DNA from 3 places in the Flavobacterium sp. TS_SC_5 genome. Region 1 is predicted to be linked to each of the others. Evidence: riboswitches for the same ligand, from Rfam matches in the RefSeq annotation. Region 1 holds a riboswitch; each other region holds the start of a gene.

Evidence for each region. A riboswitch is a leader RNA that binds a small molecule or an ion and turns the genes downstream of it on or off. The one in region 1 is predicted to bind S-adenosylmethionine.
Region 2: linked by a shared signal. The riboswitch ahead of AC0J6S_RS13260 (Na+/H+ antiporter NhaC family protein) and the one ahead of AC0J6S_RS06755 (alpha/beta fold hydrolase) in region 1 are both predicted to bind S-adenosylmethionine.
Region 3: linked by a shared signal. The riboswitch ahead of AC0J6S_RS09250 (hypothetical protein) and the one ahead of AC0J6S_RS06755 (alpha/beta fold hydrolase) in region 1 are both predicted to bind S-adenosylmethionine.

The regions. Positions count from the first base shown of each region.
Region 1 is NZ_CM149588.1:1,544,142-1,548,433, reverse strand. It holds gene thrA (bifunctional aspartate kinase/homoserine dehydrogenase I) at 1-778, opposite strand, end outside; gene AC0J6S_RS06755 (alpha/beta fold hydrolase) at 797-1,759, opposite strand; SAM riboswitch class I at 1,838-1,945, opposite strand; gene AC0J6S_RS06750 (hypothetical protein) at 2,178-2,387, opposite strand; gene metK (methionine adenosyltransferase) at 3,133-4,292, shown strand, end outside.
Region 2 is NZ_CM149588.1:3,073,922-3,078,213, forward strand. It holds gene fabG (3-oxoacyl-[acyl-carrier-protein] reductase) at 1-644, opposite strand, end outside; gene AC0J6S_RS13260 (Na+/H+ antiporter NhaC family protein) at 827-2,149, opposite strand; SAM-I-IV-variant riboswitch at 2,204-2,300, opposite strand; gene AC0J6S_RS13265 (hypothetical protein) at 2,425-2,847, opposite strand; gene sucD (succinate--CoA ligase subunit alpha) at 3,064-3,936, opposite strand; gene AC0J6S_RS13275 (nuclear transport factor 2 family protein) at 4,031-4,292, opposite strand, start outside.
Region 3 is NZ_CM149588.1:2,079,711-2,084,002, reverse strand. It holds gene AC0J6S_RS09255 (UvrD-helicase domain-containing protein) at 1-1,018, opposite strand, end outside; gene AC0J6S_RS09250 (hypothetical protein) at 1,164-2,585, opposite strand; SAM-I-IV-variant riboswitch at 2,930-3,037, opposite strand; tRNA gene AC0J6S_RS09245 (tRNA-His) at 4,028-4,103, opposite strand; gene bshB1 (bacillithiol biosynthesis deacetylase BshB1) at 4,178-4,292, opposite strand, start outside.

The DNA.
Region 1 (4,292 bases):
TAATCGTTTTGGCATGAAGAATCGTCGCACCAAAATTTGCTATTTCATTGGCTTCGTTAAACGACAAATGGTCAATTTTTTTTGCATCAAGCACTAAGTCAGGATTTGCGGTATATATTCCGTCAACGTGAGTGTAATTTTGTAATTCGTCCGCATTTAAGTAATTCGCAATCAGCGAAGCCGTGTAATTACTGCCGTTTCTTCCTAAAGTGGTGGTGTCATTATTATTGTTCGAACCAATAAAACCTGTAATAATATTTACCGTTGTCCCGTTATTCTGCTTGAAATAATTGATGACATTTTTCTTCGAAATTTGTTCTAAAGGTTGTGCATCACCAAATTTCGAATCGGTTTTAATCAATTCTCTGGTATCTGCAAAACGGGCATTTATTCCGTTTTCAATCAAGATTGCCGTCAATAATTTTGCCGAAAGTAATTCTCCTTTAGATAAAACCTGGTCTTTAATTTTGTTGCTGTAATCACCAGTTAAACTAACGCCTTCAAATAATTTTTCCAAAACATTGAATTCTTCAGACAAATCCACGTTCTCATCTTCATCTTGTTGGTATTTCTTAAAATCCTCAAAAAGCGGTTTATAGTCTTTATTAGTAGCCGCAATATTTAATATCTCTTCCAATTCATCCGTAGCATTTCCTCTTGCCGAAACCACAATTGCAATTTCCTCTCCTTGATTTACTTTATCGGTAATAATTGCAACAACCTTATTTATTCCGTCGCCATTTGATAAAGATTTACCTCCAAATTTTAATATTTTCATTGTGTTGTGTTTTTTGGCTTAGAATATATCCTTAAGCAAATTGTGTAATTGTTTGTATTCTATCAAAAAAGCATCATGTCCATGAATGGAAACAATTTCCTGATAGCTGACATTATCTTTATATTTTTTCAATTCCTCATACGTTGCTTTATTTTCATTTGCCGTAAAAAACAAGTCTGAATTGATTCCGATAATATGAATATCAGCTTCAATTTTTGACGTTATTTCTTCAAACGAAGCACTATTTCTGGTAATATCTATCGTCTTCAAAAGTTGATTCATCATTTTATAAGACGAGATTTGAAAACGTTTTTGTAATTTTTCCCCATGATGCAACAACCAACTTTCCACATTGAAAATGGCTAATTCTTCATTAGTTGTTCGCTGAAATTTGGCAGTAAAAGATTCCGGAGTTCTATAGCAAAGCATAGCATGAGTTCGTGCATCTTCAATAGGTTTCGAAGAATTTTTCAAAATTTGTTCCTGCAAAAAGCAATTGGCAATTAACCAGTCTGTCGATTTCCAATCGGTTGCAATAGGAATTAAATGTTGCGTGATTTTTGGTTCCAATGCAACCATTTCCCAAGCAATTCCTCCACCAACAGAACCGCCAATAATAGAATATAGTTTTTTAATTTCAAGAGACCGAATCCCTTCAATAAAAATTCTGGCAATGTCTCTTGTATTAAAATCCGAATAATTCTCAATGACAAAACCATCAAATCCATTTCCGGGAACATTAAAAGCAAGTATCGTATATTTTGTAGTATCTATAGTTTTGTTGGTACCAATTAAATCATTCCACCAACCATTTTCTCCCACAACTTGTGAATTTCCGGTTAAAGCATGATTGACCAAAACGATTGGTGCGGTATGCAATTCAGGTCCGAAAACTTGAAAACTTAAGTTTAAGACAGCATAAAAAGCGCCACTTTCGGTGGTGAAATTTTGTAATATGATAGATGTTGGTTTATTTTCCAATTTCAAATCTTTTATGATTTTTGACTTGTGTTTGGAAATATTAGAAAGAAAGCTAGGAGTTATCTAGACAAATTCTTAGTGTTATCTTTCCACGATGAGCGTGGTAGAATGCAGCACCTTCTTCGATAAATCGAAGGGTTGCTAAGGCTTCATCGGGTCTAATCCCTCGTCCTTTCTTTATAACATTTCAATACGGTTGTGAACTTATAATTGCAAATTAAGGACTATTTTTTGTAACAACCAAATTTTTATGCGCAATCGATTTTTTTGTTTGGTTTAAATAAAAACCTGAAAACAATAAACATTAGATTGTTATTTTGACGAAGCATTACAAACCAATTATAGTTATTACCTCGTCAAAACAACAATTTTAAATACCTTTTTGAGAATCTCAAAACCGAAAATAAATTCGGATTTCTTAAATAAAAAGCGCTTCATTCTCTTGTGAATACATTAAAAAAAGCAAAGAATTAGGGACTACTTTCTGTGCCAAAGCGTCGTTTTTTGAAATTTCAAATCTAGGATGAATCAATTCATTTTTTGGATCGTTCTCCTTTTGTTTTTTATTCCTGTTGTTAATCCTTTCTAATAATTGGAATGTTTTTGGAAAATACTTAGTTGTGCTCATAATTTTTAGATGTTAGGTTTTAATTCGTTGTTGGTTTTATTCGCATTATGTTTTTTAAAATTAAAATATATTCTTAAAAAAAACCCTTTTAGATGTATATCCAAAAGGGTTTTAAGTTGTTTGTAAACTTATACTTTTGGAATCAACAGACGCAAATACACATAATGGCATTGGCAGCAATCATGGTATTGACAGTTGAATTATTTGTAAACTGGAATTTTAGGTTATTCATTTATATTTTATATTTCTGTACTATTATCTCCGTTGTATTCAAAAAAAAAGCTTCCCGTTATCTGGGAAGCTTTTGCTATATAATTTAATTTAAAATTATGCAATAAGCGACCCTCAGGAATTATCCTGCGCGACTTTAAACATATTACAAATATTAAATTTCATCTTTTACTTTTTATATACCCAAATTTGCAAATTATTTTTTAAAAATCCAAATAATTTTCAAAAATTTTCATCAAAATCCTATTGCTATTGTTTTTGGTAAGCAATAGAACCTGAAAAAACATTTATCCGCAAAAAAAAGTTAAGATTAATTTGCAATTCAAAATGGTTTCATACATTTGCACCCAAATACAAGAGGAAAAATTTGAACTGATTGCAACCTCTTCATAATGAAACAAATTCATTATGGATGCTGAAAATTTTTCAGTAGAAAAAATGCTAAAGCAGGAACTCTCCTTTAGTCCTTTTCAGCAATTATTTTTTCTCGCTTAATTTAAAAATAATAACTATTATGGCCTATTTATTTACGTCAGAATCTGTAAGCGAAGGACATCCAGACAAAATTGCAGATCAAATTTCGGACGCATTAATTGATAATTTTTTGGCATTTGATGCTGATTCAAAAGTAGCTTGTGAAACTTTAGTAACAACTGGTCAAGTAATTTTGGCTGGTGAAGTAAAATCAAATACATATTTAGATGTACAACATATCGCTCGTGAAGTAATCCGAAAAATTGGTTATACGAAAAGTGAATACATGTTTGAAGCCAATTCTTGTGGGATACTTTCTGCTATTCACGAACAATCTGCTGACATTAATCAAGGTGTTGACAGAGCAAATCCTGAAGAGCAAGGTGCAGGTGACCAAGGAATGATGTTTGGTTACGCTACTAATGAAACCGAAAATTATATGCCATTGGCACTTGATTTATCTCATAAATTATTGAAGGAATTAGCTGTTTTAAGACGTGAAAATAATGAAATTACGTATTTGCGTCCGGATGCTAAATCTCAAGTAACTTTAGAATATAGCGATGACAACAAGCCAACTCGTATTGATGCTATTGTAATCTCGACGCAACATGATGATTTTGACGAAGAAGCAACAATGCTTGCCAAAATCAAAAAAGATCTTGTTGAAATTTTGATTCCAAGGATTATTGCAAAAAATCCAGCGCATGCTCATTTGTTCAATGATGCAATTCAATACCATATTAATCCAACTGGGAAATTCGTAATTGGAGGACCGCATGGAGATACTGGATTGACAGGAAGAAAAATCATCGTAGATACTTACGGTGGAAAAGGTGCTCACGGTGGTGGTGCTTTCTCTGGAAAAGACCCAAGTAAAGTAGACCGAAGTGCGGCGTATGCTACACGTCATATTGCTAAAAACTTAGTTGCTGCGGGTGTTGCTGATGAGATTTTAGTTCAGGTTTCCTACGCGATTGGAGTTGCTAAACCAATGGGGATTTTTATTGATACCTACGGAACTTCAAAAGTGAATTTAACCAATGGCGAAATTGCTAAAAAAGTAGAAGCTATTTTTGATATGCGTCCTTACTTTATTGAGCAACGTTTGAAATTAAGAAATCCAATCTACAGCGAAACTGCCGCTTACGGGCACATGGGACGTACTCCTGAAACAGTTACTAAAACTTTTTCTGCTCC
Region 2 (4,292 bases), 1.5 Mb from region 1:
CCGCCACGTTTCAACGGAATTCCGTCTCTCCATCCTTTTACAACATCTTCATTTAATTTAGCCGTCATTTCCGTTTCTATAAAACCCGGAGCAATTACATTACAACGAATGTTACGTGATCCTAATTCCAAAGCTACAGATTTAGAAAAACCAATAACTCCCGCTTTAGAAGCAGCATAATTAGTTTGTCCAGCATTTCCTTTTACTCCCACAACAGAGCTCATATTGATAATTGAACCAGAACGTTGCTTCAAAAACGTACGTTGAATGGCTTTAGTCATATTAAAAACCGACTTCAAGTTAACATCAATTACTTGATCAAAATCTTCTTCAGACATACGCATCAAAAGATTATCTTTAGTAATTCCGGCGTTGTTTATTAGAATATCAACCGTTCCAAATTCAGCTAAAACAGCATCGACAAGAGTTTGAGCATCATTAAAATCGGCAGCATTCGATTGATATCCTTTGGCTTTAATTCCAATAGCGTTTAATTCGTTTTCAAGAGCCAAAGCAGATTCTACTGATGAACTATATGTAAAGGCAACATTTGCACCATGTTTTGCAAAAACTTCAGCAATTCCTTTTCCAATTCCACGACTCGCACCAGTAATTATGGCCACTTTTCCTTCTAGTAATTTCATATTCAAAAATAAGTTTAAAATTTATTTGAAGCTATTCCTGCTATCCGCTTCAATCTTTTAGGATCGCTATCGCTCACATAAAAGGATTTTCACTACTATCAGGGCTATCTTACACCCGTCAAATATAGAATAATTCTCTTTTTAAAAAAAATTCAAAAGCAAGAACAGTCAAGATTCAACTCTTAAATTTTAAAGAATCGCTTTGTCCATTTGTCCCAAAACGAACTATAAATAGCCACTAATGTAAAAACTAGTAGAAATAGATGATACCATGCATTACTAATTAAGTCAAAAAAATCTAATTTGCCATTAGCGTAGTTCAATATAAGCAATATTTGAGCACCATATGGTAAAATCCCTTGAATTATACACGAAAAAATATCCAAAATCGCAGCTGTTTTTTTAGGATTTAAATCATATTCATCATTAATTTCTTTTGCAATTGGCCCCGTGATTACAATAGAAACCGTATTGTTAGCTATAGCTAGATTAGCAAAACCTACCAAAGCGCCAATTCCCGCTTGAGCTGATTTTTTACTTTTGATTCTTTTTTTAATTTGAACTAATAAATACGTTATTCCACCCGCTTTATCTACCATAGCAGCTAAACCTCCGGTAAGCATGGATAATAAGAAAATATCAGTCATGCTGGTAAAACCTTCATAGATCTTTTGAGTAAACTCCATTAGCGTAAACGAACCACTAAAATATCCAATGATTCCTGCTAATAAAGTACCAATAAGCAGCGTTGAAAAAACATTAACACCTACAACCGCCAATACTATTACTAAAAGATAAGGCACAATTGCAATCCAGGAAAAATTATTTTTTTCTATAGCAACTGTGACAATATCCGAGTTTAAACCAAGATAAAAGAAAACCAGAATAGTCAAAATTGCAGCTGGAAAAGCTATAAACAAGTTGATTTTAAACTTATCTTTTAGATCACATCCTAATGATTGCGTTGCTGCAATTGTAGTATCAGAAATCATGGAAAGATTGTCACCAAGCATAGAACCTCCTAATAAAGCGCCAGATATAAGCGGTAATGAAGCACCACTTTTATCAGCTAATGCAACAGCAATAGGACCAATCGCTACAATTGCACCAACCGAAGTTCCTGTAGCAGTTGATAAAAAAGAAGCTATCAAGAAAATTCCTAACGGAAAATAGGCAACGTCGATAGTATTTATTCCAAGATTCACGACAGCATCAACACCGCCCATCGCTTTACTTACCACTGCGAACGCTCCCGCTAGCAAGTAAATTAAACACATGGTCATAATTTTGCTTTCCCCACATCCTGCAATTAATGTAGCAACTTTATCCTCAGTTGAGGATTTGAAAAGTAAAAAAGCAGCGATAATACCAACTAAAACAGCCACCGGTGATGGAAAAGCATAAAAATCATTCAAAATGATTCCTGCTCCCAAAAAAGTAAAAATAAAAACAAATAAAGGGATTAATGCAAAGGCATTTCCTTTGTCTTTGGAAAATAAAGTCATAAAAATAATTTAAAATTAGAAATTATGAGGAAAAACAAAGCTAAATATGGGAATGTAAACAACATTTTTTCCAAAGGATTTGGCTTATCGTTTTAGCACCTTGCTTGTTGTTGCAGGTTGCTATCCTATTGAAGGATTCGTGATAACGGGTGCAAAAGTAATTAATTATTTATGAAATATTTCGAATTTCATTCAAAAAAATAATAATACAAAAAAAGCGTCACATAAAAATGCAGCGCTTAATTATAAAATACTAAAAAACAGTTGTTAACTTTTTAGAAAGCTACGTTCCATTTTGGCAATCTTCCATTTTCATCAAGGAAGTTTTGTAAAACTTGTCCTTCTACAAATGTTGGGATTACTTTAGTCTTATCATTAAATGTTTCATACCAAACTACTTCTAGTGTGCTGATATCTTCGATTTTCATTTGTGCGGGCCAAGAATATTTTCTTCCAGTTTTTGCAAATTGGTGTCCTTCAACAATCTTATCTTTCAAACCTCCATTTTTGATTTTTAAAGTTCCATTATTCTGAACAGTTCCAGTAGAAGCAACCATAATTAACTCTTTTTCATCTCCAACGGAATACACTAAAAATACTCCAGATCCTTCTGATGCGTTGCAAACTTCTGCTAAACTATCCTCTGTGGTGAATGAAAACTGATTGGTAACTTTGAATTTTTTTAACTCTTTGTACATATTATTTTATTTTTATTTAAACTGATTTCGGCAAAAAAATACCCCACAAAACCGTGAGGCCCATTAGAATTCAGTCGTTTATGTTTGTTCTTATTATAATTGAATCTGCAAAAACAGAATATTTAATAAAGTGCAAAGATATTTCTTTAATTCAATTAATAATAAAAAAGCCCCACAAATTGTGAGGCTTCTAGAAATATTTAATTGGAGTTTAGATTAACCTAAAACTTCTTTTACTTTTTTACCAATTTCAGCTGGAGAATCTACTACGTGAATTCCACATTCTCTCATGATTTGTTTTTTAGCTTCAGCAGTATCGTCAGATCCACCAACGATTGCACCTGCATGTCCCATTGTACGTCCTGGAGGAGCAGTAACTCCTGCGATGAAACCTACAACTGGTTTACGGTTACCATCAGCTTTAATCCAATGAGCAGCATCAGCTTCTAATTGTCCACCAATTTCACCTATCATTACGATACATTCTGTTTCTGGGTCATTCATCAGTAATTCAACCGCTTCTTTAGTAGTAGTCCCAATGATTGGGTCTCCACCAATACCAATTGCAGTAGTAATTCCTAATCCTTGTTTTACAACTTGGTCAGCAGCTTCGTATGTTAATGTTCCAGATTTAGAAACAATACCAACAGTTCCTTTTTTGAAAACAAAACCTGGCATGATACCAACTTTAGCTTCACCCGGAGTAATAATTCCAGGACAATTTGGACCGATTAAGCGTGCGTTTCTCTCTTTAACATAACTATTTGCTTTTATCATGTCAGCAACAGGAATTCCTTCAGTAATTGCAATAATTACTTTTATTCCGGCATCTGCAGCTTCCATAATTGCATCTGCAGCAAAAGCCGGCGGTACAAAAATGATAGTTGTATCAGCACCTGCTTGTTCTACAGCATCTTTTACAGTATTGAAAACTGGTCTGTCTAAGTGAGTTGTCCCACCTTTTCCAGGAGTTACACCACCAACAACGTTAGTACCGTACTCAATCATTTGAGAAGCATGGAAAGTTCCTTCACTTCCTGTAAAACCTTGAACAATTATTTTGGAATCTTTATTAACTAAAACACTCATGATATATTTTTTATGTAGTTTTTAAAATCGTTATGCAAAAGTATAAAATACTAATCAGTAATCCGTATTCAGCATTCAGTTTTTTGACACTAAATTAGGATAATTGGCTCATTTGATAGCCTCGAAATAATTTATTGTCTTTTAATTGCCAAATAACAATAAAATGTGCTAGTAACATCTCTTCCCTTGGATTCTCAATCGTTTTCACAAAATGAGAATAACGAACGGAAATTAAATCATTTTCAGATAAAATGTGACTGATACGAACTTTCGAACGTACATATGCCTTGCTCAAATCATTGGATAAACTTACCAAGGAATCATAATCTAATTGAACTAATCCTTTGCTGCTGTTC
Region 3 (4,292 bases), 540 kb from region 1:
CTTCTTCTGCGTAAGTATATGAATTTATGTTACCTTCAAAATAAATATTTTTAACCGTTGGCTTTTCTGTCACATATTCAACAGCTTTTGCTAATAGTCCTAGGTTTGTTCTAGCAATTACTGCTTTGGATATTGTTTTTTCTCCAATGCCTTTGCCTATAATTTGGGAAGATGCTTTTAAATTAATTAATTCTTTCCATTTTAGTACTTCCATTGCAACGTTAGCTATGTCTTGGTTAAATCTAAAGCTAGTGGATAGATTGAAGTTCTTAAAGTTTACTTTTTCAAGAGAATTAATGGCAAAACGCCATCCATAAATTTGTTGGTGAGTGTCTCCAACAATCACCTTTGTGGCTTTCTGTTTTAAAAAAATATCAAGCATTGCTGCAGATGCATCTTGTCCTTCGTCAAAAAGAATATAGTCGTAATTAAGTTCTGGATTTGAAAGTTGAAATTTTTTAAGATAAAAATCATGAGTAATTTCAATTTCTCCTCTATCCATCATCCTCAAAAGCAAACTTGCCTTTTCTTCAATGTGGTGGTATAAATTAGACACCAATGCTTTTTCATTTGAGTCTGACACAATTTCCAAATAGTTCAAATCTTGCAGGTGGGTCTTTTCACTATTACAGAAGTAAGCAATAAACCTATTGATGTGGTTAGCAACAATGTATTTAGCATGTTTTTCTCCATTTCCATCCAACCCAAGTATTTCAGCAATTTCATGTGTTTTGTAATCTTGATTTCTTACTTTATATTTATTTTTGACATCAATGTACTGGTAAGCAAGTGAATGAGCTGTTTCCACCTTTACATTGTCTAAATCCTTTTTAATAAATTTTTTGGTCGCATTCATTTTTACAGACTTATTGAACGCTAGATAAAGGATTTTGCTCGTCTTTGGTCTTGCCTTTGCATACTCAATAATGGTTGTAGTTTTTCCAGACCCCGCAACAGCATTTATTTTGATATCACCAGTTGAGTAGACAATGTCGTATTGTTCTTTTGTTAATTGCATATTCTTCTAATATTTTTATTTATTGGTAGTTTTTTTGAATTATAAAGCCTGTTAAAAGACTTAAAATAGTTGATGAGTGACAAAATACGAAGCCGTTTTTCATCACTTGGCTAGATAAAAAACAAATTATTTGTGACTTAATCTTCTATGAAGCAATTTGATTTTTAGTATCTAATTCAGAGTACTCTACTGTTAAGTTTGGTGATTCTCCAAGTAATTCTTTGAACTTGCTTTCCATGAATTCTTTTAATTCACGCACATTGCTACTTGAGGTCAATATGCAATCGTGGAGCGTAAAAACTGGAATCTTACCTTTCTGTAGTTTGTCATATTCTCGGGCTATATTATCTATCATAACCTTTGCTTCAAACTGAAAACACAAATAAGACAATTTTTTATGTCTGTTTTTTAGATTCCAATTTAATTCTTCGCTTTGAACATCTTTAAATTCATTTAGAAATTTATGAATAGTTGGATATAACTTTTTAAATACTAATTGTTCAAATTTGTAAGAACTAGATTTCGCAAATAACATTGACAGTAGCCCCTTTTTAGCAAATTTTTTAAGTTCTTTAATGTCACCATCGAAGTAATGGTTAAACTGCTTATTGAATTTGTATTGGTAATATTTCAATACTTTTTTATAGTCCTTTCCCTCGGATTCATAAAAAGATTGGTCTAAAATCAAGTTGCTAAATTGCTCATAAAGCTTACCCGTTTTAACAGCATGCCCAAACTCCTGAAGCTCCGTTTTATCTAGGTCTCCCGTGATTTTATCGAAGATATAAATGATACTATTAGAATACTGATAATCGGTTAATTTACTTAATTTATTATTTAGGTAATAGTTCATAGTTACATAGAGAAAGAAGGGGACAGCAGAGGAAATGTCGACCTCCGCCAAAAATTCGCCCTGATACTGTAAATATTTACGGGTTTTTTTCGACAGCCTTGTAATGTTTGAGTGAACTCTCCCATCAGTATTAGTTTTTAATGTCATTGTATGTTCTCCATTCATTATATTTACTATGTTTTTGGCATTCCTAAGGCGTTTTTTTTGCTCTTGAGCATTTGCTTCTTCTATCGCATCAGAGGGGCTAGAAACGGCTAATTTCCCATTATTGAAATACTTAGTTAGAAAGTAATAATTAAGTCTAATCGCCTCATTTTTTGAGGGGTTTACAAATTTTTGCTTATACATATTGATTAGTTTGTAATCTTTGATGGTATAGAGTTCAAAACCTCCATCAAAATAATAATCAGTTAGCCGATACTCAAACGGATTTTTGCCAACATTATAACGAGAACCTTTCAATACATTACCAGTTCCACTGTTATTATCAAGTAAAAATCTGATGTATTTGTGGTAATCCCTACCAATTATTCGTTCCAATAGTTTAGAATGCAATCCCACCTTTTTCAAATTATCCCTTTCGTGACCTAATATTATCACTAAATGAATGATTAGATAGGCACGTTCAAAATCAAATTTAAAATCAGGTTGGTATTTATTTACCAAATATTCAAGGTTTAGTTTTTTGGGTTTTAATATATTATAAGTTTTCATTTTTTTTTAAATTTTAGACATAGCGCAGCCGTTACAATGTGGCTACATCGCTTATGTTGTTTGTTTTTAATGTTTTAATGTTTAATTATTTGGCATATTCCCTCATTCACGAATAAGATTTCGTGGGTTTTTTTGCCGAAGTAAAAGGGTACGTCAAAAAAGATGAAGATTTCCAACCCAGTAAAAGAAATAAAGATAAATTGAAAAGATTAAGCTAAAACAAAATTGAAAAGTTGTGTTTTGGTAGCTTACTTGATTTTGTGTAATTTTTTTGAAATGTATATGAACAATACATACACCTTCTGAGAAGTGGTTTTTTTTCATTTTCATACTTTTTTATTTGACAATTAGCCTTTATTTGACATTATGCCCGTATCATTTGACCACCTTTTAAAAATCTGTATGATAAATTAGGTTGGTATTCTGTTTTAGCAGAATTCTGGATACATTATTTGTTATTATTCCTTAGTGATTTTTATTAATTTTACAAGGCAAATATACGTCAAAAAAAGGACATACGCAATAGCTAAGTAATTGTTTTTAAGCTAACTAAGCTAGTTTAAAATAAAAAAAAGACAAATAACTATAATTCAGTTATTTAAGTTTTACGCTAGTTAAGATGAGTAAAAATTAAGAAAATTTTAACTATTTTATTTTTAAAATAGGAGAAAATAAGTGCTTAAATAAATATTTTATTGGCGGTTTTTTATTGAAAATTACAGTCATTGAGAAAATCAGCTAATAATTTATGTAGGATTTTAAAACAATACGCCATGCTATTAAGTCTAAAAAGTTTTACAGATACAATACTATGTAGTCCAGTACCATATGGGGGCGTTGATAAATAGTTTTTACCCCCACCCCCGTCTAATTTTAATCAATTTCATTTTCAAATCTATAGACAAATAGGTTTTCAAATTAAACATGGGAAATTTTTTGATATATAAAATTATTCATGACAATATAAAATAAGAGCGCACAATAAAAGCTCAGCAAAAAATAAGATTAAGTAAATACTACATTCTGGCAAATGTCAAAGAAGAAGGAATAGGAACAATTAACATAGTATAATGATGATTTAATGATGTAATCTAGTAGGGTAAATATTAATATATAGGATTGGAAATGATATTGGGGAGGAGCGTGAAAAAGAAACTTCATTGAGTTGAAGTAAAAAAGACTATTTTATTGTTGGATTGGAATTGAAATGCTTTTATTGATAAAAAGGAACAATTATTAGTGGCGCAAAAGTGGCAGTATACTTAATGGAAAACAAGTTTGAGGAAAGAATATAAAATCGTATCTTTGAACTTATTAATCAGTCACTTTTTGGTTTAGTAAGTATGTCAAAATGGAGATAAGGCTTGTGTTTATGGGGGTTTCCGTCACGACACTTTATTCCACAAAAAAAGCCTCGAATTTCTTCGAAGCTTTTGCTTTCTGGGTGGGAGACGGGGCTCGAACCCGCGACCCTCGGTACCACAAACCGATGCTCTAACCAACTGAGCTACAACCACCATTTGCTTAGCGGTGGCAAATATACGACATAAGTTTACTTCTGCAAATATTTTTTTCAAAAAATTACTCGAAATTTACATCAAATCTGCTAAGCTATTGACTGCCAAATATCTTTCTACAGTAAAACCTTCCGCATGATCTACTCCTGTGAGCCTTCCTAGATCCCTGGAACGGTAATTCAGGCTTTCC